3 regions of the Clostridioides sp. LIBA-6622 genome follow, and region 2 is predicted to be linked to each of the others. Evidence: riboswitches for the same ligand, from Rfam matches in the RefSeq annotation. Region 2 holds a riboswitch; each other region holds the start of a gene.
The links. A riboswitch is a leader RNA that binds a small molecule or an ion and turns the genes downstream of it on or off. The one in region 2 is predicted to bind FMN.

Region 1 (11,128 bases), 560 kb from region 2:
GGCATCATTTTCTCATAATGAAAACCTAAATCTTCAACTGATTTTCCAACCCATTCCTTAGCCATTTTTACAAGTACAGGTACTTCTTCTTTTCTCATTCCAAATTTACCAGCTATTGAAACAACATTTCCAAAACTTTCGGTTACATTTCCCCCACCAGAACCAAATTTTGTAAGTTCATCTGCTGTATTACTAGCTAACTTATTTGCTTCTTCTTTCATTTGTTCTCCTTGAGCTACAAAGAAACTTTCACTTACCCAAGGCATTGGGAATGACCCTCTATAGTGGCGTGTTTTTTGCATTACTATCTTCTCACCTGGTATTATGTTTGGTGTCATATGAGAAAAAGCAGATTTAAGAGCTTTAGCCCTTCTAACTACAGGTATATCACCATCTGATTTTCTGTACTCTCTATTATACCAATATGGAAATTCCATATCAGCTGTAGATAATGTATTATAATATACATTTAATAAATCATCAGCTCTTTTACTTGCTTTTTTTTCACTAAATTCATCTAAATTTTCTTTATCTTGAAAATTTGCCTTAATATTTTTTGCTTCTAAAATACTTCTTATTTTGTCTTCTTTACTTTGACTCATTTCTTCCCCTCCTTAATCTTTCTATAATTAGTATAAAACTTTTTAACAAGGGAAAAAAAGGGTATATTACCCACTTTTTGAAATAATCTTTCTACAAAAAAATTAAACTCGAAGTAAATTCAAACCAAATATAACCTTTATATCCTAAAAGTGTTGCAATTCATTAGAATATAAAGGTTATACATAGTTTTACTTCAAGTTTTAACATATACTATATTTACTTTTATTGTATTTATTTTTACTTATATTTATTTTTCTGAAACAATTCTTTAATATATTTATAAATTTATTTCATATCACTGATTTATCTTTAAATTTGGAACTGCATTTAAACTCATATCATGTGTTTTACCATTTATAAAATTATAATATCCTGCACACCCTATCATAGCTGCATTATCTGTGCATAAAATTAGAGGAGGATATTTAACAGTGATACCACTATCTTTCGCGATTTCTGTTATTTTGGCTCTAAGCCCTGAATTAGAAGCAACTCCACCAGAAAGAGTAATGATGTCGTAACCTTTATCTTTCGCCGCTTTTAGTGCTTTAGTAGATAAAACTTCTACCACAGCTTCTTGAAAAGATGCTGCTACATCTTCAACTACTATTTCCTCATTTTTCATTCTTTTTCCATTTAGATAATTTAATACAGAAGATTTTAATCCACTAAAACTAAAATCATAGCTATCTTCTTCTAAATATGCTCTTGGAAATTCTATAGCATGTTTATTTCCTTTTTTAGCTAAATTATCAATAATAGGGCCTCCTGGATAACCTAAATTCATAGCTCTTGAAATCTTATCAAATGCTTCTCCAGATGCATCATCTCTAGTTTTTCCTAAAATTTCATACTTACCATAGTCTTTGACTTCAACCAAGTGAGTATGACCTCCAGATACTATTAATGTTATAAAAGGAGGTTTCAAATCCTTATGCTCTATATAGTTTGCACTTAGATGACCTTCTATGTGATTTACTCCTACAAGTGGTATATTCAAAGTATATGCAAGTGCCTTAGCATAAGATAATCCTACTAATAAAGCTCCCACTAGCCCTGGTCCATATGTAACTGCAATATGGTCTATATCATTAAATCCTATATTTGCCTTATCTAAGGCCTCCTGAACAACTATATCAATATTTTCCACATGTTTTCTTGAAGCTACTTCTGGTACTACACCACCAAACTTTTTATGTGTTTCTATTTGAGTAGAGATTATGTTTGAAAGAACTTCTCTACCATTTTTTAAAACTGATGCAGCTGTTTCATCACAACTACTTTCTATAGCTAATGTTATTATATCACTCATAAACTCTACACCTCTTTTAATTGGTTCCACATTATAATTGCATCTTCTTTATTATCACTGTAGTATTCTTTTCTTATTCCACCCATTTTAAATCCATATTTTCTATATAAGCTTTGTGCTATTTTATTTGACGCTCTAACTTCTAATGTCATAGACGCAATATTATTGTTTTTACATAAATCAACTATACCTTTTATAAGCTTGTCTCCTATTTTTTTGCCTCTATAGTCACTATGAACAGCCACATTATTTATATGTCCTTCATCAAGTATAAGCCAAATTCCCACATATCCTACAACTTTTCCATCTAGTTTAGCTACTATATACCTTGCAACTTCATTAGACAACTCTTTTCTAAAAGACTCTTTTGACCAATAATCTTCAAAACAGTTTTTTTCTACTTCAAAGACTTCGTCTATATCTTTAATGGTCATTTCCTCTATTTCTATATCATCTATTATTGGTTTTGTATTATCTTTCATTATTTAGCCTCTTCATTTTTTCATCATATTGTACTTCAGCCTGAGATTTTCTGATATACATAGGATTTATTGTATAACAAGTATGTACATCTATATTTTTATTATATTTGTTTAATGCCAGAGAACATAAGCTTCCTGCATTAGACACATTGTTAACTGGCGAAGGTATTTTTATATTTTTTATATTCTCTAACTTATCTTTATATTTGTATACAGCTTCTCCAACTACTATAAATTCTTCATCACTTGATACTATTTCCTCTAATAAAGCATCAAATTCTACAACATCAACACCATCTAATTCTATTAATTCTCCATTTTCAAATTTATATTTAGCTGAATAAACTTGGTTCTTCTGAGCATCTAATATGCAACATATCTTTCTCTCACATAGATTCATGTTATTTGCTAGAGATTCTAAAGAATTCACTGCTATTATTGGTATACTATTTACATGAGCCATAGCTTTTACTGTGGCCATACCTATTCTAAGACCTGTAAATGAGCCAGGACCTATACATATAGCTAATAAATCTATATCTTTTATACTTAAATCACTCATGTTCAACATACTTTCTATCATTGGCATAAGTTTTTGTGAATGAGTTTTTTTGTTATTTACTGTAAACTCACATATTAAGCTATCATCTTCTACAACTGATACACTTGCTGCCATAGAAGATGTATCCATACCTAGTATTTTCATTATTTAGTCAACTCCTCAACTATTTCTTTGTAAAACTCTCCTTTTGGAGTTAATATCATTTCTCTTCCTTCATCTTTATATTTTAATTCTATATTCAAATATTCTTTCGGAAGTATGTCTTCTATTAGATTAGCCCATTCTATTATGCAAATTCCACTTGAATTTACATATTCCTCATATCCAATATCGTACATTTCATCACTACTACCTATTCTATATACATCAAAATGATATAAAGGTATTTTACCTTCATATTCATTTATTATAGTAAAAGTCGGACTTGTTATATAATCTTTTATACCTAATGAATCAGCTAAGCTTTGTGTCATTGTAGTTTTCCCAGCCCCTAAATCTCCTACTAAACAGATAACACTACCTTCTTTTAATACTTTGCCTAATTTATATCCTATTTCTCTAGTTTTGCTTTCATTTTCTAAATATATTTTTGCCATTAATTCATCTCCATTTTGATATAATCGTCATGTGAATTTATATCACTGCTTAATTAATTATAGTATAAGCCTCAATTATTATAAAGTATTTCTATTTATCTTTTTTATCTTTCAATATTAATAATCCTATATACATTCTTCAATAGAAATTTTTACATATTCTTTTGCCTTGCAATTCTGTTTTAAGGCTTCTCTACATATTTTCTCAGATTGTTCTTTTACGTACTTGAGAGATTTATAATTCTCCTTTACTGCTTCAATGCACATTCTCTCTGTCTGATTTTTTATATACATTAACATCTTTCCATTTTGCCTTACAATTTCTATACACATATCTTCTGTATACCTATCTATGTAACTTAACACATTTTTAATATTATATCTTTTATCTAAATGTTTTATAGCTTCTATACATATTGCTTCTGTCTTATTATTAACAAACTGCAGGCTTCTTCCATCTTGTTTGACAGCCTCCATACATATTTTATCTGTTTGTTTATTTACATATTGCAATGCCATACCATTTTGATTTACAGCTTCCATACACATTTTATCTGTTTGTTTTTTTACATATTGTAATGCTTTGTAATTTTGCTTAATAGCTTCCATACATAATTCTTCACTCTGCTCTCTAACATATGCAAGACACCTACCATCTTTTTTAATTGCTTCTAAACATATACTTATTGTTTGAACCTCTAAAGCTTTTAAAATACTTACAACATCTATATTAGAAGAGCACTTTATTACTTTTATAATAAGATTATTCGTTTTGTTTCGTACATACTTAAGTGCATTACAGTCTTTTTTTATAGCTTCCATACATATTTCATCTGTTTGCTCTTTTACATATTCTAGTGCTTTATAATTATACCTTATTGCCTCTAAACATAATTCATCTGTTTGTTTTTTTACATATTCTAATGCTTTATAATTCTGCCTTATCGCTATTATACACATACCATCAGTTTGATTTTTTATATTTTTTAATTCACGATAATCATACTTTACACTTTCCATATTTTGAATATATTCATTTGTAATATGTTTTAAAGGCATTTCTAACTTTGTGTTATCAATACTGATATGAATATTTTCCCAATTACTATTAAAATAATACCCTTTATCATCTAAAAATAATTTTTTCAATCTTTCAGGTATGTTCATCTATCTACACTCCTATCATTATTAAATTAGATATTATTAAAAAATCTGTTCTAAATCTTTATTTATTTTTAATAATAACTTTATTTTTTCTTTATTATGAATTCGCTCTGTGTATTATAGATACCTTTTTAGTTTTTTAATAGTTAATCGTTTTAATTCTTCCTTTATTTCAAAAATTAAACTTGTCTAAATATTTCTTATTGCATATACAATTTTTGATAAATTAATAAAGCCATAATATATTTAATATATCAATCACAGTATAGGACTGAAGTTACAAATAAATTATGGCTATTCAATGCGTTTAATTTTAAAATTTTATTTTTTCTTGTCTAATTATTTTTTTATTACATTACCCATTTTTTTGTAAAGTGGTAATGTTACTAAAGATATTATGACAGCCTTTAATACATTAAATGGAGCTATCATCCAAATTACAAAAGTAAATAAGTCATGAACTTGAGGATTTATAGCTGAACCTAGACCTATTATAGCATCTAGTCCCATTAATTGACCATAAAGTGGTAACATTACAAAATAATTCACTAATGAACCAATTATAGTCATAGCTATTGTCCCTAATACAAACCCAATTACTACACCTTTTAAATCTTTACTTCTCTTATATGAATAACAAAGTATAAGTACATAAGAGCCACCAATTAATATGTTTGCAAATTCTCCTACTCCTCCAGTTGTTGTTGCTGTTATCATTTGCAGTATATTTTTTACTACAACTACACCAAATCCAACTAATGGTCCTAAAGACATACCACCAAATATTGCTGGTATATCTGATAAATCAATTTTTAAGAAATCTGGAAAAATACCTGGTATTGGTGCTTGAATAAACATCAATAAATAAGATATTGCAGATAAAATTGACATAACCACCAAAGTTCTTGTTGAAATCATATTACCTCTTTTTACTGTATTTTGCATAACTACTTTCCTCCTAATCAATATGTTTATATTTTTTAGGAAAAACAAAAAACTCGAAGACCTTATCTTCGAGTTTTTATGGATATAGTTTAAACAAACTAAAATAAACTTATTTATATTCCATAAATATCTTCTCTCATCCAGACTTTACTGTCGGCTTTGGAATCTCACCAAATCAACTACCTAAGTAGTTCGCGGGCTATACCGCCGGTAGGGAATTTCGCCCTGCCCCGAAGATCTTCTTTGATTTTTTAATTTTCCTTACACTCTTATATTAGTTAATTTTTTAATAATTGTCAAGTTATTTTTTTTCATATACTATCTTACCATTTATTATAGTACAAAGTACATTACTTTGAATCTCTAGTGGAGAATTATCCCATATTACTATATCTGCATCTTTACCAACTTCTATAGAACCCACTTTATCTTCTATTCCTAAAGTCTTAGCTGGATTTATTGTAATTGACTCTATTGCCTTTTCTTCTTTCATACCATGTTTAACAGCTATGCCTGCACATATTGGAAGATATTGAACAGGTATTACTGGATGGTCTGTCATTATACATACATCAAGACCTGCATTTGAAAGTATTCCAGCTGTATTAAATGTCAGGTTTCTAAGTTCAAACTTAGACCTTTCTGATAAAGATGGACCTACTATCACAGGAAATCCTTCTTCTACCAATTCATCTACAATAAGATGACCTTCTGTACAATGGTCTAATGTAAGTTTTAAGTTAAATTCTTTTGCAATTCTTATTGCTGTAAACATATCATCAGCTCTATGAGCATGTGCCTTAAATGGAATTTCTCTCCTCAACACAGGTATTAAGCTTTCCATTTTTATATCATATTCAGGCTTTTCACAATCCTCATCATCATGGCTCTCATATACATCAATATCCTCTAGATATTCTTCTGCTTTTTTTAAGTTCTCTCTAAGCAAAGCTGCTATAGCCATCCTAGTTTGGGGAGATTTGTCATCCTGACCATAACAACTTTTTGGATTTTCTCCAAATGCTATTTTAGATGCAACTGGGTTCTTTATTACCATTTTATCAATTCTTTTTCCATATGTTTTTATAGCTATACATTGACCTCCCATAACATTTGCACTTCCAGGTGTTGTACAAACAGAAGTTATACCACCTTCAAAAGCTTCTTTAAATGTTCTATCCATCGGATTAATTCCATCTATGGGATTTAATTGTGGTGTTATTGGGTCAGTTTCTTCGTTTCCATCTGCCCCTTCAAAACCTATACCATCTTCCCATAGACCCAAATGAGTATGGGCATCTATAAATCCAGGAAACACAAGTTTATTACTTGCATCTATTATATCCACATCTAAAGGTGCTATTAAGTCTTCTCCTATTTCTATTATTTTTCCTTCATCTATAAGGATGTCTCCTTGAATTATTCCATTTGTTATGGTATTTATTTTACCATTTTTTATAAAAATCATTCATTTTCCTCCTGATTTTCAAGACTATCATACTTCTTTTAATATTGGTTTTTACAATATATTTGTACGATTTTAATACTTATATCTTCTGTAAATCACGTTTACAAAAATATATAAACTTATTTATTTTTTCATTGATAAAGCCACTCTTTTTTTGTTTAAGTCGATTCCTATAACTTTTACATCGACTATATCTCCTACTGTAACAATGCTCATAGGGTCTTTTACAAAACTATTACTCATTTCTGATTTATGGACTAGTCCATCATTTTTTATTCCAATATCTACAAATGCTCCAAAATCTACAACATTTCTTATTGTGCCTTTTAAAGACATACCTTCTTGTATATCTTCAATCTTTAAGACATCCGTTCTAAGAATAGGCTTTATTCCTTCTTCCCTTGGGTCTCTTCCTGGCTTTTTGATTTCAGTTATAATATCTCTTAAAGTAACTTGACCTACTTCTAACTTTTCACTTAATTTTTTCAGACTAATCTCTTTTATTTTCTCATCTATCTCGTCTATATTTTTATTTTTTATATCCTCTAAAGAGTATCCTATTATCTCAATCATTTTTTTACATATATCATAACTTTCAGGATGCACACCTGTATTATCTAGTGGGTTTTTACCATCTAAGATTCTCATAAAACCAGCACATTGGGTAAATGCTTGAGGTCCAAGTCTTTTTACTTTTTTCAATTGTACTCTTGATGTAAAATCTCCATTCTCTTCTCTATATGCTATTATATTTTTTGCAATGGCCTTACTTATTCCTGCAATATGTTCTAGTAAAGAATATGACGCTGTATTTAAGTCTACTCCAACACTGTTTACGGAATCTTCAACGACACCATCTAGTACTTCTTCTAGTCTCTTTTTATTTAAATCATGCTGATATTGACCTACACCAATACTTTTGGGGTCTATTTTTACAAGCTCTGCTAATGGGTCTTGTAATCTTCTAGCTATAGATATAGCTCCCCTTATTGATACATTTATATCTGGATGCTCTTCATTTGCAAGTTCAGATGCTGAATAAACAGATGCCCCAGCCTCACTAACTATAACATATTGTACTTCTCTATCTATCTCTTTTATCATTTCTGATACAAAAGTTTCTGATTCTCTTGATGCAGTCCCATTACCTATTGAGATTATATCTATATCGTATTTTTCAATCAATCCTTTTAAAACTCTCTTTGCTCCCTCTACATCATTTTGTGGTTCTGTTGGGTATACTGTTGTATAATCTAATAGCTTACCATTTTTATCTACTATAGCTATTTTACATCCAGTTCTAAATGCAGGGTCAAATCCCATAACAACTTTATCTTTAACTGGTGGCTGAAGCAATAAACTTTTAACATTTTTTCCAAATACACTTATAGCTCTTTCTTGAGCTATTTCTGTTAAATGATTTCTTACTTCTCTTTCTATTGATGGAAAAATTAATCTTTTATAAGAATCTTCTATTGAGCTTACGATTTCTTCTTTATTTTTGAAATTTTTATCATTTACATATTCATTTATTATGTAATTTAAAACCTTATCATTATTTATTTCTAGTTTAACTTTTAAGAAGTTCTCTTTTTCTCCTCGATTTATTGCCAAAACTCTATGTGGAGCCATACTCTTTACTGCTTCGTTGTAATCATAATACATATCATAAACTGATTTCTCATCAGTAGAGCTTTTACTAACTATCATACCTTCTCTTAAAGCTAATTCTCTTATATATTTTCTAATCTTAGCATCGTCTGAAACTAATTCTGCAATTATATCTCTAGCACCTTTTAATGCATCTTCAACAGAAAGAACTTCTTTCTCCTCATCAATATAATTCTTTGCTTCTATTTCTATGTTATCTAGATTATTTTCTAGTATTGACAATGCTAAGTTTTCTAATCCTTTTTCCTTAGCTATTGTTGCTCTAGTTCTTTTCTTTTGTTTATATGGAGCATAGATATCTTCTACTTCTTGTAATGTCTTTGCTTTTTCTATATTTTTTGTTATTTCATCTGTTAACTTGCCTTGCTCATCTATTAGTCTAACTACATCATCTTTTCTACTTTGAAGGTTTCTTAAATACATCAATTTTTCATGAAACTCTCTTAGTGTGACATCGCTCATTTCACCAGTCATTTCTTTTCTATACCTAGCTATAAATGGTATTGTATTTCCCTCATCAATAAGTTTTAATGTATTGTTTATTTGCTCATCTCTAAGATTAAATTCTTTTTTTAAGATTTGATTTATATCCAATTTTTTCACTCCTAATGTTAGTTTTTTCATAAGTATAATAATAAACAGAACGAAGGCTGAGGGTTGTCGTCCTCAGCCTAAGTGCTATAAGTGCATAGTAAGCACTAACCTTCTTATACATATATCTTAATTAAAGTGCATATTTATCAAACTGTTTTATTCATTTTTAAGTATTCATTAATAAATAGGTCTATATTTCCATTCATTACACTATCTACATTTCCAAACTCAGCATTTGTTCTATGGTCTTTAACCAACTTATATGGTTGAAAAACATATGACCTAATTTGACTACCCCACGTTATTTGTGAATATTTTCCTTGTATGTCTTCTATTTTTTCCTTTTGTTCCAATTCTTTTAATTCTATCAATTTTGCCATCAAAAATCTCATGGCTCTATCTTTATTTAAATGTTGAGACCTCTCATTTTGACACTGAACTACTACACCTGTAGGGATATGTGTTATTCTAACTGCTGAATCAGTTGTATTTACATGCTGCCCTCCAGCTCCAGATGCTCTATATGTGTCTATCTTTAAATCCGATGGATTAATTTCTACTTCCATATTCTCATCTAGCTCTGGTGTTACATCTATAGATGCAAATGAAGTATGTCTTTTTCCTGATGGGTCAAATGGAGAGATTCTCACTAATCTATGAACCCCTTTTTCACTCTTTAAGTATCCATAAGCATTTGTTCCCTCTACAAGAATTGTAGCTGTCTTTATTCCAGCTTCAGGGTCTGATATTATATCTAAAAGCTTAACTTTATAACCCTTACCTTCTGACCATCTTATATACATTCTCAAAAGCATCTGAGCCCAATCTTGAGCATCCAGGCCACCAGTACCAGCATTTATAGATAATATAGAATTATTTTTATCATACTCTCCACTTAGAAGAGTCTTTATTTTAATTTCAGATAATTTCTCTTCTACTGATTCTATAGATTTTTCTATATCTTTTTCTACAGAATCATCCTCTTCTTCTAGGCCTATTTCAATCAGCACTTCTATATCTTCTAATAAGTTTTTTAAGCCTTCATATTCTTCTAGCGTCTCTTTCAAAGATTTATTTTCTTGAAGCACTCTTTGAGCAAACTCATTATCATTCCAAAAGTCCTGTTTGTTTATCTTTTCTTCATTAATTTGTATCTTTTTCATTAATGAAGCTATGTCAAAGAGAAACCCTCAATTCTTCTAAATTTGAAGCTATTTGCTCCACACTATGTCTATACTCTTGTATCTTTAACATTTAATCCTCCAAGATTATCTACCACAACAGTTTTTATATTTTTTACCACTTCCACAAGGACATAAGTCATTTCTTCCAACTTTTTCATCTTTCTTAACTGTTTTGCTTGTTGGAAGTGTCCCATCTGATGGTGAAGATAGATTTTCAACATCTACAACTGCTTTTCTTTCCACTGGAGTTTCTATTGTTATATTAAATAAATATCTTACAGTATCTTCTTTGATATGTTTATTCATTTCATCAAACATGTCAAAACCTTCCATTTTATAAGCAATAACTGGGTCCTGCTGACCTACAGCACGAAGTCCAATACCTTGACGTAATTGGTCCATCGCATCTATATGGTCTATCCAATGATTATCAACAGCTTGAAGTAAGATTACTCTCTCAACCTCTCTCATTCTTTCATAGCCTACTTGTTCTTCTTTTGAAGTGTATATCTTCATAGCTATTTCGTAAACTTTTTCTGTTATTTCA
Region 2 (11,128 bases):
TTAGAGATTGTGTTATGTTTTCATCATCATTAATAGCCATACTTGCTGCTGTTACTATATTGGCAGCATTTGTATAATCTGCATTTAGTTTTGCACTTTCTTGAACCTTACTGTACTTAACTAATGCTATACTAGATATAACACCTAAAATTGTTACTACTACAATCATTTCAACAAGTGTAAATCCCTTTCGTTTTTTATTTATCAATTAAATATTCTCTCCTTTTAAAAATTTTATTAGATAAAATTTATTTTTTTCTTAAAAACTAGTAACTGCATCAAACATAGGAATAACCATAGCTAAAATAAAAGTTCCAATAATTAATCCCATAAAAACAATTAAAATAGGCTCTATAAATTTCATTATTTGCTCTATTTTATTATTTAATTCACTTTCATAGAATTTATTTATTACATCTAAGCTTTTATCTAGTTTTCCGCTTTCTTCTCCTGTATTTGCCATTGAAATAAATAATTTAGGAAAAATATTTGCTAGATTCAAGGACTTACCTATACCATTTCCTTTTTTTATATAGTTATTGGAAATCTTTAGCCTTTCACAAATAAACTCATTATCTACTACACTTGCTGACATTTCTATAGCTTCCACTATTTGTATTCCACTACTAATTAAAATAGACAAGGCTCTAGAAAATCTGGTTGTAGCTACTAACTGATTAATTTTTCTTATAAAAGGCATTTTAAATTTCAGAGAATTAATTAATCTTTTTACATTATCATTAGTTATAAGAAAATAAATGGTTGCTATAAAAAATAATAAAAAGCTAAGCATAAGATAACCTAGGTTATTTGTAACTATTGTGGATATTCCTATTAAGACTCTAGTTATTAAAGGTGGCTCAATTCCATTACTTGTAAAAACCACCTGAAAGTTAGGTATTACAAATACGAATATAAATATCATTGACACGATAGATAATACTATAAGTATTATTGGATAGATTGAAATATTTATTATTTTCATTTTTAATTTGTATTCTTTATCATAATAATTAGATAAATCATTCATTATTACATCTAGGTTTCCACTGGTTTCTCCTGCTCTTACCATGCTTATAAAGAATTTAGAAAATGTCCCTGTTATCTGAAATGATTCTGCTATTGAGTTACCTTTTTGGATGTGATTTGATACTATATTAAGCAAATTTTTTACTTTTTTACTAGACTGACCCTCAATGACTTCAAATATCTTTGTAATTTCACATCCAGATTCTAATAATATACCTATCTCTTTGCAAATTACTCTAACTTCTTTATCACTAACTCTATTTAATATTAAATAGAATTTTTCTAAATTATAAAATATACTTTTAGATAATCTCATGTACTATAATTCCTTCCAAATTATATTAATTGCAATTAAATAAACTCAATATTTTTTAATTTAATACATTCAATTTTGTTTCACTTAAATATAACTTATGTTCAAACATTTTAATTAAATCATTTCATTTACTACTAGACATTCTTCTAATGTTGTTATTTTTTCATTTATTAGTCTTTTACAACTATCTTCAAATGTTATCATTCCATTTTTTTGTGCCACGTCTTTAATAGCACTAGAATCATCCATATTTCTTATACATGTTCTCATGTCATCATTTACTTCTAATATTTCATAAATTGCCGTTCTTCCAAAATACCCTTTGTCATTACATCTTTCACAGCCTACAGCTACTTTAGTATTTACATCTCCACTAAAATTATCTTTTATCATAATCTCATGACTACAATGATTACAAACTTTTCTAACCAATTTTTGAGATATAACACCTATAAGAGATGCATTTAAAAGATATGGTGGTATTTGCATTTCTAATAATCTAGCTATAGAAGACACTGCATCATTAGTGTGCAAAGTACTTATAACTAAATGACCTGTTATAGCTGCTCTTACTGCTATTTTAGCAGTTTCTGCATCTCTTATTTCTCCGACCATTATTATATCTGGGTCTTGTCTTAATATTGCTCTAAGACCCACATCAAAACTTAGTCCTACTTTTGAGTTTACTTGAATCTGACTTATACCATCCATCTTATACTCTACTGGATTTTCTATAGTCATTATATTTTTATTTATACCTTTTAAATCATTTAATAGGGAATATACTGTTGTAGTCTTTCCGCTACCTGTAGGTCCTGTCACTAGTAATATTCCTGCTCTTTTACTTATTATATTATTTATAGATTTTATCGCTTCCTCTGAAAAACCAAGTTCTAACTTATCTTTTAAGAAAGAGTCTCTATTAAGTATTCTTAAAACAATTTTTTCACCATATACAGTTGGTATTGATGAGACTCTAATATCAATTAAATTCCCTCCTAACTTTATATCCACTCTGCCATCTTGTGGAAGTCTTTTTTCCGTTATATCCATTGAGGCCTTTAATTTGACTACAGTAGATAATGATGGATATATATCAATTAAAAACTTTGATACTTCTTTTAGTTCTCCATCTACTCTCATTCTCACTATTAAATGCTCTTTAAATGGTTCTATATGTATATCACTTGCGTTTTCTTTTATAGCTTTATCTAAAAGATTTTCAAATAATTTTTTTGCATAATCTTCATCAAGTTCAAAGTTATTGTAATATTTATCAATCTTCTCACTTATAAGTTCTTTTTTCTCTTTTTTCAATATAATTTCTTTACCTGTCGCCAATCTTAAATCCTGTAGAGCATATATATCTTCATCTTCTATTTCTACTACTAAATTATCATCTTGAAATTCTACTGGAAATACATTATATTTTTTTGCTAGCTTTTCTGGTATTAACATTGGTAAGCTGCTTTCCTCTAATATAATCTTAATCACCCTTTATATACTTTAATTTATTAGGTATATTCATTTTTTTCATAGAGATATTTTCTTCAGTTTTTATACTTACTTTCATTGGATAAGTAGTTTGTATACTATCTAAATATTTACTGCCTTTATCTACATAATTAGATAGTTTATTTTTATCCCCAATACATTTTATTTCATAGGGCTGTGCCACAGGAACTCCATTTATGTTTATATGACTTCCTGCAAGTACAACTTCTGAGTATTGATTGATTCTTTGACCATTTATTTCTATGTATTTTCCTCCATTTACTTTTAATTCATTTATGACTTTTACAAGTATTTTATTATAGTCTATACTATTTGCTATATTCCCTGTTTTTTCATCTATAGCATCTATACTTACTACTATTCCACTGCCTTTCACATCTGAATATGATAAACCATTTCTAAGATTTTCTATTTCTGAGATTTCTTCAGAATTTTTTTGATTTTTTTTCATTGAATCAATTTCTTCATCTAATCTATCTTTTTCTTTTGTTAATTCTTTTATAGACTTTCTTGTCAATTTTATTTCTTTTCTTATTGACTTATCTTTACTTGTATAAACTGTTTCTTCATTACTATAATCTCTAAATATGGTTCCAACAAGTATACCTAAAATAGTACTTGCTAGTATTATAAACACATATTGTTTTTTCATACTGTATTACTCCTTACAAATTTATTTTTATATGATAATTTTCTTTGATTAAATATTGAACATTTACATATGTTTATTATATCAAACTTATATATTAAAATTCATCTTTAGTATATAATATCATACATCAAAAAAAGCAAAATGGCATAGCTTCAAAGCTACACCAATTTACTAAAAATTATATTTTATAATTAACATCTAATTTAAGATATTTTTTTATACATTTTCCTCGTATTTTAAAATTCGCTTAACTAGTTTGTCTCTTAACTTTCCAACTTCATCAAATCTCATATTAGGGCTATAGTAACTTTCTATAATATCATGTTTAGATTTAGCTCTCTTAAGATTTAACACAGCCCAACAAATTAAATCATCCAAAACTTTCTCGTCAAATTTAATATCTTCTTCATATTTAAGTAATTTTTCTCTATTTAAAAATTGATTTAAATTAATTGTATCCTCTTCTTTAAAGGTTGTGCTTATAGTTATACCTATATCTAGGTCAGTCAATAGCACAGTCTCAATTTTTTCTGGAATAAGTGGATAATGATAAACTTCTACATTTAAACCCTTTTCAATAGCTTTCTTATACACTTTGTTTAATAGTGTAGTCTTGCCAGTGCCTATTTCTCCATCCAAATAATAAACCTTATTTACATCTTTTAAAATATTTTCTGTATAATCTAAGCATCCTACAGGAGTTATGGCTGAGCCAAATAAATGCTTCTCTCTTCTCAAATTCCCTGTGCTCTCAACTCCATCAAACAATTTTTTAATAAATTCTTCTGTAACTAGATTCACTTTACCATAATCCATACAGTCAGAATATTTTTCCTCTATGTCTCTAAAAATTGGTTCTGATGCTTTTAAAAACTTAAATGCTCTTTTAAATGCGTTACTAATGTCTTTATCGTATGCCGATATTTCTTGTCTATTTTTTTCTAACTCTTCTGTATTCCAGTAATCGCCTAAATTAATTATCTCATCTAAAGCTCCTGGTAACTTTGGGTCCATAGTGTGTGGAGCAGTTGCATCCATAAGTACCACGCCTAATTCCTTTATAACTACACCGTCCAATGAACTTGGGTCAGAAGGACAGTTATATAATTCAACATCATATCCTCTACTTAAAAATTCTTTATAAATTTTTTTCATAAGTGAAGATTTTCCCACTCCAGGACCACCTTTTAAACAAAAAACTCTTTTTACATTCTCAGGAATTATATATTCAAAAAAAGAATATGAGCCTTGTGATGTGTTCCCACCTGGAAATGCCTTTTTAACCTTTCCTTCCATATTAGCGCCTCCTCATAATTTACAATATCTCTTAATTAAGATATTAATATTATACGAGTTTTGTTACAGCTTTATGCTTTTGATAAATCTAAAACTTATCATTTAATACCATTGACAAATTAATTTTATATACTTATAGTAGATTCTATACTGTATTATTTAATTTTTACATGCTTTTTATTTGGAAGTATAATTTAGCACTTTATACAGTAATATAGTTGCATATTACTTAAATCCAATTGTTTCTGTTGTAATTTTATGTTAAAATAATATTACAAAATACATCTGTTTTTCTTCAGAAACGGGTGAAATTCCCTATCGGCGGTAAAAGCCCGCGAGCCTTATGGCATAATTTGGTCAGATTCCAAAGCCGACAGTAAAATCTGGATGGTAGAAGAAAATAGTATATGAGTACCTTTATGTAATTTTACATGAGTAATCTATACAACTCCTTCAACTACCGTATTTATTCATGAAATTAAACACATTCGAGGTACCTAAGATGTAGGTGCTTTTTTTGTTGTTTATTTTATAACTATTCTGTACTTATAAAATCTACTATATAAAAGATTGGAGTGTTATCATGAAACAAAAATGGATAGTATTAATTATCATCTGTATTGGTGTATTTATGTCTACTCTTGATGGAAGTATACTAAATATCGCAAATCCTACAATTGCTACTGACTTTAAAATTAACATGTCACAGATTCAGTGGGTTGTAACAGCTTATATGCTTGTCGTAACAGCTACTATGTTATTTTTTGGAAAACTTGGCGATAAAGTAGGCTCAAATCGACTATACACATTAGGATTTTTTGTATTCACAATAGGTTCTTTTCTGTGTAGTATATCACACAACTTGTCAACATTAATTTCTTCAAGAATATTTCAAGCTGTTGGAGCAAGTATTTTAATGGCAACTGGACTTGGTATAGTTTCTAATGCATTTCCAGCAAATGAAAAAGGAAAGGCTATAGGAATTACTGGAGCGGTAGTTGGTATAGGAAATATGAGTGGTCCTGTAATTGGAGGGATACTTTTAGAACATTTCGGATGGCCTTCTATTTTTATTATCAATATACCCATTGGTATTATAGCAGTCTTTCTTGGAATTAAATTTCTTCCTAGACCTGTTTTAGATGAACAAAATAAGAGCTTTGATATTCCAGGTCTTCTGCTCTTTGCGACTTGTACTACACTTATATTACTTGCGATGAATGGAAAAGGAAATACAAGATTGTATCTAGGTATAGCATCACTTATAATCTTCTTATTATTAGCATTAAGAGAAGTAAAGTTTGAACAGAGCTTTATTGACCTACCTTTATTTAAAAATAGAAATTTCACTGTAGGCAATATCATTGGAATTGCTTGTTACTTTCCTCAAATGGCAGTGTCTTTCCTACTTCCATTTTATTTAGAGCAATTAAAAAATTTATCTCCTATGATGGCTGGTTCTGTAATGACTGTCCATCCACTTATTATGGTACTTATAGCTCCTATTGCAGGTTCTCTTTCTGATAAACATGGTGCAAAGAATATTCTAACAGCTTCTTTTTCATTTATGACTATTGCCCTCGTTGGAATGGCACTTTTAAAAGCAGATTCACCATTATCTCTTTTAATTGTATGCTTAGTTATTTTCGGACTTGGTCTAGGTGCTTTTAGTTCACCAAACAATAGTAGCATTCTTGCAGATGTTCCTCCTCAAAAACAAGGATATGGAGGTAGCTTTCTTGCAACAGTTCGTAATTTATCATTTGCTCTTGGTACAGCATTTTTTAGTAGCTTCTTTGCACAAAGCCTTACATATAATCAAAATTTCAAAAGCCATACAGCAGCCTATGTAATAGCTAGTAATCAATCTTATTGGATTGCAGCAGCAGTATGTTTTATAGGACTTATACTAACTATTTTCTTTATGAGAAAAACAGAAAAATCTATTTCTTAAATATGCTAATTTATATTAAATTGTGTAGTTTTTTTAATTTTTAAAAATAAATTGCTAATATTTATTGCTTATAGTCAATAAGGATGCCCGAAAATGTCCATTAAAACCATTTCTAGGCATCCTTATTTTATTTTGATATTAATACGATTAAAGCTAATCTAATGTTATTTTATATAGATTATTTAAACAAGTATTATATCAGCATTTGATACTTTAAATTTAATCTACTGTTATCTCATATCCATGTTGCTTATATTGATTTACAATTTCTTCCCATAATTCTTCAACACCAGTCTTTTTTAATGAGGATACAGGTATTACTTTTTCGCTACTTTCCATTTGTAATTTTTTTCTTATTATACTTATATGTTTTTGATATTGCCCTCTAGATATTTTATCTGCCTTAGTTGCAATAACCACACAGTTATATCCAAAGTGTTTTATCCATTCATACATAAGCTTATCGTCTGCTGTAGGCTCATGTCTAATATCTACAAGTAGAAATATAGAACATAATTCTTGTCTACTTTCTAGATATCTTTCCATTATACCTCCCCATTTTTCTTTTTCAGACTTAGCTATCTTTGCATATCCATAACCTGGAAGGTCAACAAAATAAAATTCATTATTTATTAGATAAAAGTTTATAGTTCTAGTCTTCCCTGGTGTTTGACTAGTTCTAGCAAAATTTCTCCTATTAAGCAATGTGTTTATTATTGATGATTTTCCAACATTTGACCTACCTGCTAATGCTATCTCTGGAACGCCTTCTGCTGGATACTGTGATTTATTCACAGCACTCATAGTTATCTCTGAGCTTCTAATTTTCATTCTTCTCACCACTCTTTAATAAAGCTTGTTCTAGTACTTCATCCATATGTTCTACAAGTACAAACTCCATTTTTTCTTTTACGTTTTCTGGTATTTCATCTAAATCAGCTTCACACTCTTTAGGAATTAATACTTTTGTTATACCAGCTCTATGAGCTGCTAATAATTTTTCTTTAACTCCCCCTACTGCTAAGACTCTTCCTCTTAAAGTTATCTCTCCTGTCATAGCTATATTACCTGGAACAGGTCTTTTAGTAAGTGCTGAAATTACTGCAAGAGCCATAGTTATACCAGCTGATGGTCCATCTTTTGGGACAGCACCTTCTGGAATGTGTATATGAATATCATTTGTTTTATAAAATTCTGGGTCTATATCAAACTTGTCCACTATTGATCTTATATAAGATATCCCTGTCTTAGCAGATTCCTTCATAACATCCCCTAGCTTCCCAGTCAATACAATTTCGCCTTTACCTTTAAGTACATTTACTTCTACTTCAAGTGTAACTCCACCAACTGCTGTCCATGCAAGACCATTTACTAAGCCTATTTGAGGATTAACTTCTGCAAGTTGATACTTAAATAAGTCTTTTCCAAGATATGTTTCTAAGTCAGACTTATTTACAACAACTTCTTCAAGAGTTGGGTCTTCAACATATTTTTTTGCAACTTTTCTACAGATTTTACCAATAGTTCTTTCTAATGTTCTTACACCTGCTTCTCTTGTATAATGATTTATTATACTTCTTAAAGTCTCATCATCCATTTTTATGAAGTTTTCTTTTAAAGCATGTTCTTTAATTTGTTTTGGAAGTAAATATTTTTTTGCTATATTTAATTTTTCTTCTTCTATATATCCAGATACTTCTATTATTTCCATTCTGTCTAACAATGGTCTTGGTATATTACCTAAACTGTTTGCTGTTGTAACAAATAGTATTTTTGATAAATCAAAAGGTATTTCTAAGTAGTGGTCTACAAAGTCCTTATTTTGCTCTGGGTCTAATACTTCTAGCATTGCTGAAGCTGGGTCACCTTTATAATCTGCTGCCATTTTATCTATCTCATCAAATAAAAATACAGGATTTTTTGTTTGTGCTTCTTTTACTCCATTTATTATTCTTCCTGGAATTGAACCTACATAAGTTCTTCTATGACCTCTTATTTCTGCTTCATCTCTAACTCCACCTAAAGATATTCTTACAAACTTTCTATTCAATGCTCTAGCTATTGATTTTACTATAGATGTTTTTCCTGTTCCTGGAGGACCAACTAAACATATTATAGGACCTTTAAGTGATTTAGCAAGTGTTCTTATAGCTAGATACTCTAGTATTCTTTCTTTTACTTTCTCTAATCCATAATGGTCTTCATCTAATATAGCATTTGCCTTATTTATATCCAGCTTATCTTTTGTCTCCTTATTCCATGGCAATGAAAATATAGTATCTAAATAATTTCTACTTACAGATACATCTGGAGACATTGAAGATATTTTTGAAAATTTATCTATCTCTTTTTCTATTTTTTCCTTAGTCGTCTTAGGTGCTTTTATTTTCTTAAGCTTTTCTCTGTATTCATCAGCTTCAGAATTTATATCTTCTTCTTCACCTAATTCTTTTTGTATGGCTTTTAATTGTTCTCTAAGATAATATTCTTTTTGAACTTTATTCATCTGTTTTTTAACTCTTAAAGTTATCTTCTTTTCTATTTTTAGAATATCTATCTCCTCTAATAGTATAGAATAAATAAGCTCAAGTCTTTTCTTAATATCAAATTCTTCTAGTATTTCTTGTTTTTGGCTTGACTTTAGATATATATTTGCAGCTATTGTATCTATAAATCTATCAACATCTTCTATATCAGCCAAAGATATTAATATTTCTGGTGATACTCTATTTCCAATATTTATATACTCTTCGAAGGCATCAAATACATTTCTTACAAATGCTTCGATTTCAATTTCTGTCTCACTATCTAAATTGTCACTATCGAAAACTATTTCTTCTATTACTGCTTTGAAATATCCTTCTTCTTGTTCTATTTGTTTTACTCTACCCCTTGATACACCTTCAACCAAAACACGAACTGTATCTCCTGGTAATTTTATCATTTGTTTAACTTTACAAATTGTTCCTACATGATAAAAATCATCTTCTCCTGGCTCATCGACTTCAGCTTCTTTTTGAGATGTTAAAAATATAAGTTCTTCCTCCATCATCGCTTGGTCTAAAGCTTTAAGAGATATCTCTCTTCCTATATCAAAATTTAGTATCATATATGGAAATATTGCTAATCCTCTTAGAGGAATTAATGGTAATTCATGATCTATTTTAGTATAATTTTGTTCCATCAACATTACTCCTTTTCTCGTCTAATTATTTTGCTTTTAATATTATATATTCGAACAAGTTAATTTTCAACATTAATGATAAATTCTTAGCATATTATATTATTATTTTATTATGATATAATATTAATGTTAGTATACTTAGATGTTATTTATCTTTTGGAGGTTTCTATTATGTTGAAATTGTTTTTAACTTTTTTAAAAATCGGTGCGTTTACATTTGGTGGTGGATACGCTATGGTTCCTCTTATACAAGATGAACTTGTAAACAAACAAAAACTTTTAGAGCAGGAAGAATTTATCGATTTTCTATCCATAGCTCAAAGTTACCCTGGAGTACTGGCAATTAATATATCTGTATTATTAGGATATAAACTTTATGGTATACCAGGAGTCCTTATATGTACCTTAGGCTCTGCTTTACCATCATTTTGTATAGTGCTAGTCTTATCATATCTATATTTTAAAAATTCATCATCCAAAGTTTTAGATGGATTTTTTAAAGGAGTTGCCCCTGTTGTAATAGCTCTTATATTGTATTCTTTTACGAGCATGTTTAAGAAACTGCCAAAGTCTAGAACTAACATACTACTATTAATTATAGCAGTTTTATCTGTTGGTGTATTCAATATAAGCCCTATTTATTTAATAATTGGAGGAGGTGTATATAGTCTATGTCAGAAATAACACTACTCTTTTTAATATTCCTTAAAATAGGAGCCTTTAGTTTTGGTGGTGGTTATGCCATGCTACCATTTATTCAACAAGAATTCATATCTAAATACCACCTTATAACTAATCAAGAATTCTTGGATTTACTTGCTATATCACAATCTACACCAGGTCCTGTAGCAATAAATAGTGCTACATTCGTAGGATTTAAGACTGCAGGTTTTTTTGGTTCTATGTCTGCAACTATTGGTGTAACGGTTTTTGCGTTAATAGGTCTAACTATTATATCAAAGTTATTTTCTAAGTTCAAAAATAATAAAAAAGTAGAAAATTTATTGATGGTTCTTAGACCAATTACTTTGGGATTTATATTATCAGCAGCTTTTTCATCTGCCAAAGAAGTTAATTGGGACTTATATGGAATAATTGCATTTATAGCATCATTTTATCTTTTATATAAAGGAAAAATTGGCTCTATTGCAATTGTATTCGTCTTTGGTATTCTAGGTATAT
Region 3 (11,128 bases), 2.0 Mb from region 2:
TGTTGTGTGTGATTTAGAAAGTGGAGAAGTTAAATCTCTAGATAATGGAGATTTAGGTCATGAGCATGGAAAGTGTCAACCTCTAAAAGCATTATCAGGTACAGTTGTGGATGCAGTAGTAGTTGGAGGAATAGGACAAGGTGCTATAGTTAAATTGAATGGTATGGGAATCAAAGTTTATAGAGCTGAAGCAGATACTATAAGTGCTAATCTAGACTTACTTAAAAATGGAAAATTAGTAGAGTTTCCATCAAATCATACTTGTTCACATGATGGATGTGGACATCATTAAAAAGAAAATAGCTGATGAAGCATATGCTTCATCAGCCATTTTCTTTTTTTAATAAATAAAGTTTTGCATTTTCAATACTAAAATTTAAGCTCTCATGATTTTTGGTAGATTCTAAAATTTATAAGTACACTAAGTTAGATTTTTTTTGTATGTTGTTCTATATAGTTAATATCATTTAGTATGTCATTAAGTTCTTTGTTAAGAGTTTTTAAATCATCACCATCCACATTGTAGTTTAAAAATAGTTCCTCTACATTATCAATGATAGAATTAACTTTTCTAGTAACTTCAACAAATGTTTTAAAGTTACTACTATTCTTAGCGTTTAAAAATTTGTTTAAATCCTTTGATATAAATGATACTATTTCATATTCATCGTTAAACAGACCTCTACCAATAGGATATGGTTCAATTCTTTGTAAAAAATATTGATCTTTAGCATTAATATTATAAGTGTAAGATATTTCCCAATCGTCTCCTAAATCAAACTTGATAAAATACAATGTACTACTTACTTTTGATATTTTTGTGGCTCCAAGTTGCCTTAAAAGAACTTCAATTGAATCTCCTTGAACAGTATTAATATTCATATATACACATCCCCTTTAGTATTATTATACTATATTTTTTAAAATTTTATAATTAAATAAACAGTAGATATAATAATAGATATAATCATAAGTGGAAAACCTATCTTAAAATACTCTTTAAAAGATATAGGATGCCCATGTTTATTACCTATACCTGCTAATACAACATTAGCAGATGCTCCTATTAGTGTACCATTTCCTCCAAGACAAGCTCCAAGAGATGTTGCCCACCATAATGGCATGACATCAATTCCTTCAGCTTGCATAGTCAAAATAAGAGGAATCAATGTTGCAACAAATGGAATATTATCTAAGAAAGAAGAAACTATTGCTGATAACCATAATATTAATAACATTGTAAATACAATATGGCCTTCTGTAAGTCCAATCAATGCTTGAGCTAATTTGTTTATTATGCCAACTTCTACTAATCCACCAACTACTACAAACAATCCCATGAAGAATAAAATTGTAGACCATTCAATACCTGCCATAATTTCATCTACATCTTGTTTTCCTATAAGAAGCATTATAGATGCTCCTGCTAGCGCAACAACAGAAGAGTCTATGTGGATTGTGCTGTGAAACATGAAACCAAAAAGTATAAATGTTATTAATATAAGACTTTTTATAAGTAATGGTTTGTCTTTTACAGATTTTTTTTCATCAAGTTTTAATATTGCATTTTTAGCTTTCTCATCTACAATAAGTTGTTTGCCATAAATAAATTTGAAGCATATTATAGTTACAACAAGTATTACTATAACAGCAGGACCTAAATTTATTACAAAATCCATGAAACTAAGATTAGCAGCACTACCAATCATAATGTTTGGAGGGTCACCTATAAGAGTAGATGTTCCTCCTATATTGGAAGCTAAAATTTGTGTTATTAAAAAAGGAACTGGATTAAGTCCCAATATTTGTGTAATAACTATAGTCATTGGACCAATAAGTAAGACAGTGGTAACATTATCTAACACAGCAGATAAAATAGCTGTTATAATAGCAAAACAAATCATTATTTTCCACGGGTCTCCTTTGGCTTTTTTTGCAGTCCAGATAGCTATGTATTCAAATAGCCCTGAGTTTTTGACAACAGCGACAAATAGCATCATACCAACTAATACACCAATAGTATTGAAATCTATATGGCTCAATCCTTCATCAAGTGTAAGTATATTGAATATTATCATTAATAGTGCACCACCAACAGCTGCTACAGAGCGGTTTACCTTTTCTGTAATAATAGCTGCCATAACTATTAAAAATATACATATAGCTATTATTTGTTGAAATTCCATAATATAAGTACCTCCATTTGTATTATTTTGTGCCTAATGCTAGTACTATATATAGTATTACTTTTTTATTGTTTTTTCAATGGATGCATAAAAGTATATTATTTAACAAAGTTTCTGAAAAATTGACAGAATTTAAAGAAAATTTCTGCTATTTAAATAAATTTTAAAACAACTTCATTACTAATAATATTAAACGACAAACAAAAAAATATACTCTTAAAGATAGAATTTATTGTATTTAATAGTAATTATAAAATATTAAATATATCTATATTATAGAAATAATAAAAAAAATTTGATTTTGAATATAAAACTGCAATATATTAAAAAAATTATTCATTTCAAACCTTGTAATTTGATTTTATAAATATTATAATTAAATTAATGAATTTTTAACAAGGAATTATTCATTTTTTTGATTTTAAGATTTATTAAGAAAACAAAACTAAATAGGGGGTAATTAATATAATGGATTTTTTAAATGGTATTTTAACAGGTATTAATAATACGGTAGTATTTGTAAACAATTACTTATGGTCTTATATTTTAATTATAATGCTGGTTGTAATTGGTATTTACTTTACTATTAAAACAAATTTTGTACAATTCAGATATTTTATAGAAATGTTTAGGCTTCTGGGTGATGGTACAGCAAATAAAAATGCAAAAAAGGAAGGAAAAATATCTTCATTCCAAGCGTTTTGTATAAGTACATCTTCAAGAGTTGGTACTGGAAATATAGCTGGAATAGCAATTGCAGTAGTAGCAGGTGGTCCTGGTGCTGTATTTTGGATGTGGCTTATAGCATTAATTGGCTCTGCTTCAAGTTTTGTTGAGAGTACATTAGCTCAGATTTACAAAGTTAAAAATGGTCAGGCTTTTAGAGGTGGACCAGCATATTATATGGAGCAAGGTCTAAATAAGAAATGGATGGGTGTTTTATTTTCAATACTTATAACTATATGTTATGGTTTTGTATTCAATGCAGTTCAAGCTAATACTGTTTCGCTTGCATTTAATAATGCATTTGGAATAAGTAAAATGGCTATGGGAATAGGTCTTGGAATTTTAACTACAATAGTTATTTTTGGTGGAGTACATAGAGTTGCAAAAGTTTCTGAGATAATAGTTCCTGTGTTTGCAGGATTATATATATTAGTCGCTCTAGCTATAGTTGGAATGAATATAACAGAGATACCAAAAATTATAGCATTGATAGTTGAAAGTGCATTTGATTTTAAAGGAATGGCAATTGGTACTTTTATGGGAGTTGTAATGACTGGAGTGAAGAGAGGTCTATTCTCTAATGAAGCAGGTATGGGTAGTGCTCCTAATGCTGCTGCAACAGCACATGTAACTCATCCAGTAAAACAAGGTCTAATTCAATCTTTAGGTGTTTTTACTGATACTATAATCATATGTAGCTGTACAGCATTTATGGTATTATTATATTCAGATTATGCTAGTAGTGGAGCAACTGGAATTGAGTTGGCTCAAGAAGCTTTAACTCATCATATTGGACCAATGGGGAACATATTTATAGCAGTTTGTATATTCTTATTTGCATTTAGTTCTATAGTAGGTAATTACTATTATGGTGAATCAAATATGGAATTTATGAGTGGAAGTAAGACTAAACTTAATATATTTAGAGTTTTCGTTGTTGGTATGGTTTTATTTGGTTCTCTTACTCAAGTAGAAGTAGTTTGGAATCTAGCAGATTTATTTATGGCATTGATGGCTATAATAAACTTAATTGCAATCACGCTTTTAGGAAAGTATGCCTTCATTGCTTTAAAAGATTATACAAGTCAAAAAAAATCTGGAATAAAAGACCCTGTATTTATTGCAGATGAAATAGAAGGTCTAGAAAATGTATCAGAGTGGCACAATGAATTACCAGAGGAACATTTAGGATAAAAATCATGAAACTATTTTGATAGATTAGAATATATGTAAGTTATATGAATAAAATGTTTAATTAATTTATATTACTGGAATTTTTAATTCCAGTAATATTTTTTTGTTATATAGTTTATTTCTTATCAAAAGTTTTTATTTCTTAAAATAGTTTACTTACTATAAACTTTATCCTAAGATTTATTTTCTTTAAAATGTTATATAATTAAGTCTTGTAAATTGTCTTCAAAACTTTCTAAGTAATTACAAAATGATCTAAATTCTTCTATTGTTTTGATTTCTTGTAAATTTCTCAAATCTATCATTATATTACTATATTTATGCAACATAAAACTCATATCATATAGTTCACATTTAACAAATCCATATTGATAACTGTACTTGTAAGGTTCATATTTTGAAAAATTTGATTCAAAGTATTTTATTTTAGCGTAGCACAATTTGTGTATGTTGAACAAAAGAGCCAGGACAGATTCTTTAACTGCAAACTTGTGTGTGAAGTATTTTATAGTGTGATATTTATCATGTTTAAACTCCCAAATCAAATTCTCATTTAAAGTAAGAGAATATTTTCTTATAAGGTTGCGTTTATCTAGTGTTAAATCTTGTATTGAATATGTTTTCATAATTTATTCTCCTCATAAATATTTAATAAGCACATATTAAATCATAATATTTTATTGTCACTTACTCTTAATTATATTGTATTGTATATTAAAAAAATAATAAAATAGATAATTAGTATAGTATTAATATATGTTATAAATAAAAACAATAGCTTCAATAGTAATATATATATTTTTGTGGTATTTTATATTTAGAATCGTATTTATAATTATTTTAATATTTTTAAAGTAACCTTGATGATTAATTTATATTTTAGAGGTTTGGAGGGGGTATGTAAATTGTTCAATAAGAAGGAATATATTGTTGTAGTATGCCGTGATTGTTTTGTATTTTATAATAAAGATAATGACTTAAAAGAGTGTGTATCATTTTCAATACAACCTATTCCAAATGTGCCTTTTTATCACTATCTATTTGAAGGAGAGACTGAAAAATTTATTAGGGATATACAAACAAAAGTTTCTATTAAGAAATCAGCTTTGTATATATTAATTCCAGATGATGCATTAAGTATAGATATAAAAATATTGCAAGAATTTTTTATGCAATTAGGATGTCGAAAAATAATTTTTTCTAAACAAAATATTGTTTTGAGTAATTGTGAAGAAAATTATATTTCAATATCCTTTACAAGTAGAGCAGTTGCTATTTCGTATGTAAAAAATGGAGGAGCTGAAGCATTAGATTTTTTTGATTACAATGAATTTGACTTTAAGAATCTATCTTATATCATTAAAAACTTACATAATGATTGTGTGTATTCTGATTTAAAAATATATGTGAATAATATGGGAAGTTCTAATAATTATGAAAATATTGGTAAGATAGTTCAGGTAGATGATATTATAAATAATTTCAAAAAACTATATATTGAAAAAAATACATCAAGATAGAATTTGTTAGTATCTAAAAGTATACAGGTTTTATATACTCTAATAGGTAAGATTTTAGATATATATTATATTTGAAATTATTGAGTACCAAAAGAACAAATATATTTTGTCCTTTTGGTACTTAGTATTTTATGTTATTTAGACAGATTTTAATATTTAATAAATACTACTATTTAATCTAACGATTTAAATAAATTTACCATCTCTAATGCACTCATAGCACAATCATAACCTTTATTTCCAGCCTTTGTACCTGCTCTTTCAATAGCTTGTTCAATATTTTCTGTAGTTACGATTCCAAATATAACAGGTAATTCATTGTCTAAAGATACTTTTGCTATCCCTTTAGATACTTCGCTACATACATAATCATAATGAGATGTAGCTCCTCTTATAACACATCCTAAACAGATTATAGCATCATACTTACCACTTTTAGACATTTTTTGAGCGACAAGAGGAATCTCAAAAGCTCCAGGTACCCAAGCTATTTCGATGTTTTCTGGAGAAACATCGTGTCTTAAAAGGCAATCTTCAGCTCCTGATAAAAGTTTTGATGTTATAAATTCATTAAAACGAGAATTTATTATACCTATTTTTAAATCTTTTCCAATAAGTTTTCCTTCATATATCATTTTTTATTTCCTCCAATTTTATTTATGTTGTAGATTTATATTTATAGAAATCTTTAATATTAATTGCAAATAATTACTTAGTAGAAAAAAACTTTATATTAATAACTTATATAATATCCAACAGATGTCCCATTTTATCTTTTTTAGTTTTTAGATATAACTTGTTAAAGTCATTAATCTCTTCATTAATAGGAACTCTATTTTCTATTTTTATCCCATATTTCTCTAACTGATTTATTTTATCAGGGTTATTACTTAAAAGACTTATACTTTTTATATTTAGATTTTTTAATATTTGAGCAGCCATATAGAAATCTCTCATATCTTCTTCAAATCCAAGCATTAGATTTGCTTCTACAGTATCATAACCTTCTTCCTGAAGTTTATAAGCTTTAATTTTATTTAAGAGACCAATACCTCTACCTTCTTGCTTCATATAAATTAAAACACCATTTCCATTTTCTACGATTTTCTTCATAGATGATTCTAATTGCAATCCACAATCACATTTTAAAGAGTGGAACACATCGCCTGTTAAACATTCAGAATGAAGTCTAACTAGAGTATGTTCTTTATTTATATCTCCATAAGTAAGGGCAATATGTTCTTCATTTGAATAGGTATCTTTGTATCCTATGATTTCAAAATTACCATATTTTGTTGGAAGGAAAGCACTAGATACCTTTTCTATAGTAGTTTCATTTATTTTACGATACTCTATAAGGTCTTTTATAGTAATGATTTTTAAATTATGTTTTTCTTTAAAAATCATTAAATCATCAACTCTTGCCATTGTACCATCATCTTTCATTATTTCACAGATAAGGCCAACTTCTTTAAAACCCGCAAGTCTAGCTAAGTCTACAGAAGCCTCTGTATGTCCATCTCTAACAAGTACTCCACCAGTTTTTGCTATTAGAGGAAAAATATGTCCAGGAGTTTTAAAATCTTTACTTGTAGAATTCTCATCACAGAATAATTTTACAGTTTCAGCCCTTTCATAGGCAGATATACCAGTTAGCGTATCTGCACCATCTATAGTAACAGTAAATGCTGTTTGGAATGTATCTGTATTTTCCCTAACCATAAGAGGTATATTTAAACTTTTAAATTTTTTTTCAGTCGCAGGTAAACAAATTAGACCTCTACCATATGTAGCCATAAAATTTATTGATTCAGGGGTAGCCATCTCAGCTGCCATCAGTAAATCTCCTTCGTTTTCTCTACTTTCATCATCAACAACGATTATCATTTTCCCATTTTTTATATCTTTTATAGCTTCTTCAATAGTATTAAACATGTAATTCACTCCTTTATTATTTTTAAAAACCATTTTTAAATAAAAAATCTTTATCTATATTTGATTTATAATCATTACTATTAGAATTTAATTCCTTGTAGTTATTAATCATAAAATTATTAACATACTTTCCAATTACATCACTTTCTAAATTAATAAAGTCTCCAATATTTTTTGTTAAGAGAGTAGTGTTCAATTTAGTATGAGGTATAACAGAAACTTTGAATATTTCATCATCTAAATATGATATAGTTAAACTCACACCATCAATGGCAACAGAACCTTTAAGTATCATTGATGACAAAAGTTTTTTATCTGGTCGTATGCTTACTAGAACTGCATTTTCATCTTTCTCAAATTTACAAATAGCACCTTTACCATCAACATGACCTGTTACTATATGACCTCCAAATCTTGATGAGAGGCTCATTGCTCTTTCAAGGTTTACTTTGTCATTTGCATTTAAGGAGCCTAAATTTGTAGAACGAATTGTCTCCATCATAACATCTGCTGTAAACTCATTTTTTCCTAGCTTTGAAACGGTTAGACAAACTCCATTTACAGCAATACTATCTCCAAGGTTTGTACCATCTAATATTTTGTTTGATAGTATGGTTACTTGTCCGCTTTTGCCATTAGCAGTAATTCTTCTAAGTATTCCAACTTCTTCTATTATGCCAGTAAACATTATGACCTCCTTTATATGTGTATTCATAAAATTTATTTTAAAACATCAGACTCTATCAAGACATCTCCATCTATTAAAGTCACATTATTAATTACTAGTTGTGTTGAATCCACTAGATGAGTTATTCCTTCTCCAGAAACAAATGTAGGTGCGTCTTTACCACCTATAATTTTAGGTGATAAAAATAATTTGACCTTATCAACTAAGTTGTTTCTAAATAGACTGTCATTAAGTGTGGAACCTCCTTCAACTAGTACAGAATCAATGCTTAATTCTCCTAATTTATACATTACAAATTCTAAATCAACCAAGTTATTTTTCTTAGGAGAAATTATGACTTCAACATTATTTTCTTTTAATGTTGATGATTTTTTATTGTCTTCACAACATGTGAAAACTATAGTTTTGCTAGTTTTATCTTTAACTAAATTACTATTAATTGGTAATTTTAGATTTGTATCTATTACTATTCTTGTAGGATTAGATATCTCATCTTGATTAAGTCTACAAGTTAGTAAGGGATTATCATTTAAAACTGTGTTTATACCAACCATTATGCTATGATACTTATTTCTGTATTTATGAGTTAGGTATCTTGATGACTCATTAGATATCCATTTTGATTCTAGTGATTTTGTAGCAATTTTACCATCTAGACTTACTGCTGATTTTACAATACAAAGAGGTCTTTTATTTTTTATGTAATAAAAGAATATTTCATTTAATTCTCCTGCTTCTTCTTCTAATATTCCTACAGTAACATCAATATTGTTATCTTTTAATTTTTTTACTCCATTACCACAAACAAGTGGGTTTGGGTCTAGTGTGGATATGACAACTCTTTTAATTTTATTTTGAATAATCTTATCAACACAAGGTGGTGTTTTTCCATAATGAGAGCATGGTTCTAAATTGACATAAAGAGTAGCGTCTTTTAAACTTTGTTTAGTACTGTTTATAGCATTTACTTCAGCATGATTAGAGCCGAATTTTTTGTGATATCCTTTGCCTATTATCTCACTATCTTTAACAATTACACACCCAACCAGTGGATTTGGATTTGTAAAACCTTCTCCTTTTTTAGCTAATTCAAGAGCTTTTTTCATATAGTAAATGTCTTTCTCCTTTTGATTAACAAAATTCAAGATATATACACCTCCTGTTTAATTAGATAATTTTCAAACAAAAAACCCTGAGAATTAACTCAGGGTTTAGAATAATCTACAATAAATGTTTAATGAGAATACAATAAAATAGCTCTACAAAAAAACTCATTAAACATATCTTCTTCCATCCAGACTTTACTGTCGGCTTTGGAATTTAACCAAATCAACCAAGTTTTACCTTGGCTCGCGGGCTGTACCGCCGATTGGGAATTTCACCCTACCCCGAAGATTAAGTATTAAATTTATATTTAGAATGTATCATAAATTATTTTACTTTGCAAACAATTTTTTTCAAAATATATGTTAATATATAATATAGAACATCTATAAACTTTGGAATACTGCGATTGTGAATATAAAAATAAAAATTTGAACATAATCAGGAAAGAGGTCTAATTAATTTAAATTAGGAGAGAAATATATGAATGAAAAACTTTTAGAAATATTATCAAAATACTATGGATATACAAGTTTTAGAAAAGGTCAAGAATCTATAATAAATTCTATTTTGAGCGAGAAAGACGTATTAGCTATAATGCCAACTGGAGGTGGTAAATCAATATGTTATCAACTTCCAGCGTTGATATTGGATGGAATGACAATAGTAATTTCTCCACTTATATCTCTTATGAAAGACCAAGTAGATGCTTTAAAGGCTATGGGAATTAATGCTGCATTTATAAATAGTTCACTGAGTAGCAAAGAATTTAATGAGATATTAAGTAATATTAGAAAACATAATTATAAAATACTCTATATTGCTCCAGAGAGATTAGATGCGCATGAGTTTATTGAACTAATAAACAATAATAACATAAGCCAAATTGCAATAGATGAGGCACATTGCGTGTCTCAATGGGGACATGATTTTAGATTGAGTTATAGAAGGATTTCTGATTTTATAAAGAATTTACCTAAAAGACCTATAATTACAGCATTTACAGCAACCGCTTCAGAAGAGGTACGAGCTGATATAATAAATTTATTGTGTCTAGAAAATCCAGACTGTTATATAACTGGTTTTGATAGAGAAAACTTATCAATAAATATAGTAAAATCATCTAGTAAAAATAAATATATTTTAGATTATATTAAAAATCATAAAAATGAGTCTGGAATTATATATGTTGCAACTAGAAAGGAAGTCGAAAATATACATAATGGATTATCTAAAAGAAATATATCTGTGTCAAAATATCATGCAGGTTTATCTAAAAATGAAAGAAGTAAAAATCAAGAAGACTTTATAAATGATGATGTAGATATAATGGTAGCAACAAACGCATTTGGAATGGGTATTGATAAACCTAATATAAGATGGGTTATACACTACAACATGCCTCAAAGTATAGAAAATTACTATCAAGAAATAGGTAGGGCTGGTAGGGATGGAGAAAAAAGTGAATGTGTGCTTTTATTTTCTCCAGGAGATGTACATATACAAAAATATTTAATCGATATTGGAGTTGAGAATCCTGAAAGAAAGCTGTTTCAACATAAAAAACTTCAATATATGATTGATTTAGCTTACAGTAATTCATGTTATAGGAGGACAATACTTAATTACTTTGGAGAAAACTATATAGAAGATTGTAATAATTGTAGTAACTGTTTAGTAGAAGGTGAAATAGTAGATAAGACTATAGATGCTCAAAAAGTTATTTCATGTGTAGCTAGAATGAAAAGAAGTTATGGTGTTACTACTATTGTAGA

Region 1: linked by a shared signal. The riboswitch ahead of ACTG47_RS01295 (ECF transporter S component) and the one ahead of ACTG47_RS17775 (MFS transporter) in region 2 are both predicted to bind FMN.
Region 3: linked by a shared signal. The riboswitch ahead of ribD (bifunctional diaminohydroxyphosphoribosylaminopyrimidine deaminase/5-amino-6-(5-phosphoribosylamino)uracil reductase RibD) and the one ahead of ACTG47_RS17775 (MFS transporter) in region 2 are both predicted to bind FMN.

Annotation. Positions count from the first base shown of each region.
Region 1 is NZ_CP196998.1:196,545-207,672, reverse strand. Features, by position in the region: gene hpdB (4-hydroxyphenylacetate decarboxylase large subunit) at 1-602, opposite strand, end outside; gene tsaD (tRNA (adenosine(37)-N6)-threonylcarbamoyltransferase complex transferase subunit TsaD) at 899-1,915, opposite strand; gene rimI (ribosomal protein S18-alanine N-acetyltransferase) at 1,921-2,397, opposite strand; gene tsaB (tRNA (adenosine(37)-N6)-threonylcarbamoyltransferase complex dimerization subunit type 1 TsaB) at 2,387-3,103, opposite strand; gene tsaE (tRNA (adenosine(37)-N6)-threonylcarbamoyltransferase complex ATPase subunit type 1 TsaE) at 3,103-3,555, opposite strand; gene ACTG47_RS01300 (DUF4116 domain-containing protein) at 3,682-4,722, opposite strand; gene ACTG47_RS01295 (ECF transporter S component) at 5,059-5,664, opposite strand; FMN riboswitch at 5,789-5,906, opposite strand; gene ACTG47_RS01290 (amidohydrolase) at 5,966-7,132, opposite strand; gene ACTG47_RS01285 (Tex family protein) at 7,256-9,397, opposite strand; one part of gene prfB (peptide chain release factor 2) at 9,544-10,575, opposite strand; one part of gene prfB (peptide chain release factor 2) at 10,577-10,651, opposite strand; gene secA (preprotein translocase subunit SecA) at 10,666-11,128, opposite strand, start outside.
Region 2 is NZ_CP196998.1:3,803,653-3,814,780, forward strand. Features, by position in the region: gene ACTG47_RS17750 (type II secretion system protein) at 1-208, opposite strand, end outside; gene ACTG47_RS17755 (type II secretion system F family protein) at 260-1,345, opposite strand; gene ACTG47_RS17760 (GspE/PulE family protein) at 1,460-2,803, opposite strand; gene ACTG47_RS17765 (DUF881 domain-containing protein) at 2,832-3,512, opposite strand; gene ACTG47_RS17770 (ATP-binding protein) at 3,729-4,808, opposite strand; FMN riboswitch at 5,096-5,211, shown strand; gene ACTG47_RS17775 (MFS transporter) at 5,392-6,762, shown strand; gene yihA (ribosome biogenesis GTP-binding protein YihA/YsxC) at 6,982-7,593, opposite strand; gene lon (endopeptidase La) at 7,583-9,946, opposite strand; gene ACTG47_RS17790 (chromate transporter) at 10,118-10,630, shown strand; gene ACTG47_RS17795 (chromate transporter) at 10,618-11,128, shown strand, end outside.
Region 3 is NZ_CP196998.1:1,852,699-1,863,826, forward strand. Features, by position in the region: gene ACTG47_RS08965 (NifB/NifX family molybdenum-iron cluster-binding protein) at 1-292, shown strand, start outside; gene ACTG47_RS08970 (hypothetical protein) at 427-882, opposite strand; gene ACTG47_RS08975 (ArsB/NhaD family transporter) at 921-2,186, opposite strand; gene ACTG47_RS08980 (alanine/glycine:cation symporter family protein) at 2,655-4,106, shown strand; gene ACTG47_RS08985 (hypothetical protein) at 4,304-4,732, opposite strand; gene ACTG47_RS08990 (hypothetical protein) at 5,012-5,626, shown strand; gene ribH (6,7-dimethyl-8-ribityllumazine synthase) at 5,800-6,261, opposite strand; gene ACTG47_RS09000 (bifunctional 3,4-dihydroxy-2-butanone-4-phosphate synthase/GTP cyclohydrolase II) at 6,368-7,561, opposite strand; gene ACTG47_RS09005 (riboflavin synthase) at 7,584-8,249, opposite strand; gene ribD (bifunctional diaminohydroxyphosphoribosylaminopyrimidine deaminase/5-amino-6-(5-phosphoribosylamino)uracil reductase RibD) at 8,282-9,394, opposite strand; FMN riboswitch at 9,528-9,649, opposite strand; gene recQ (DNA helicase RecQ) at 9,837-11,128, shown strand, end outside.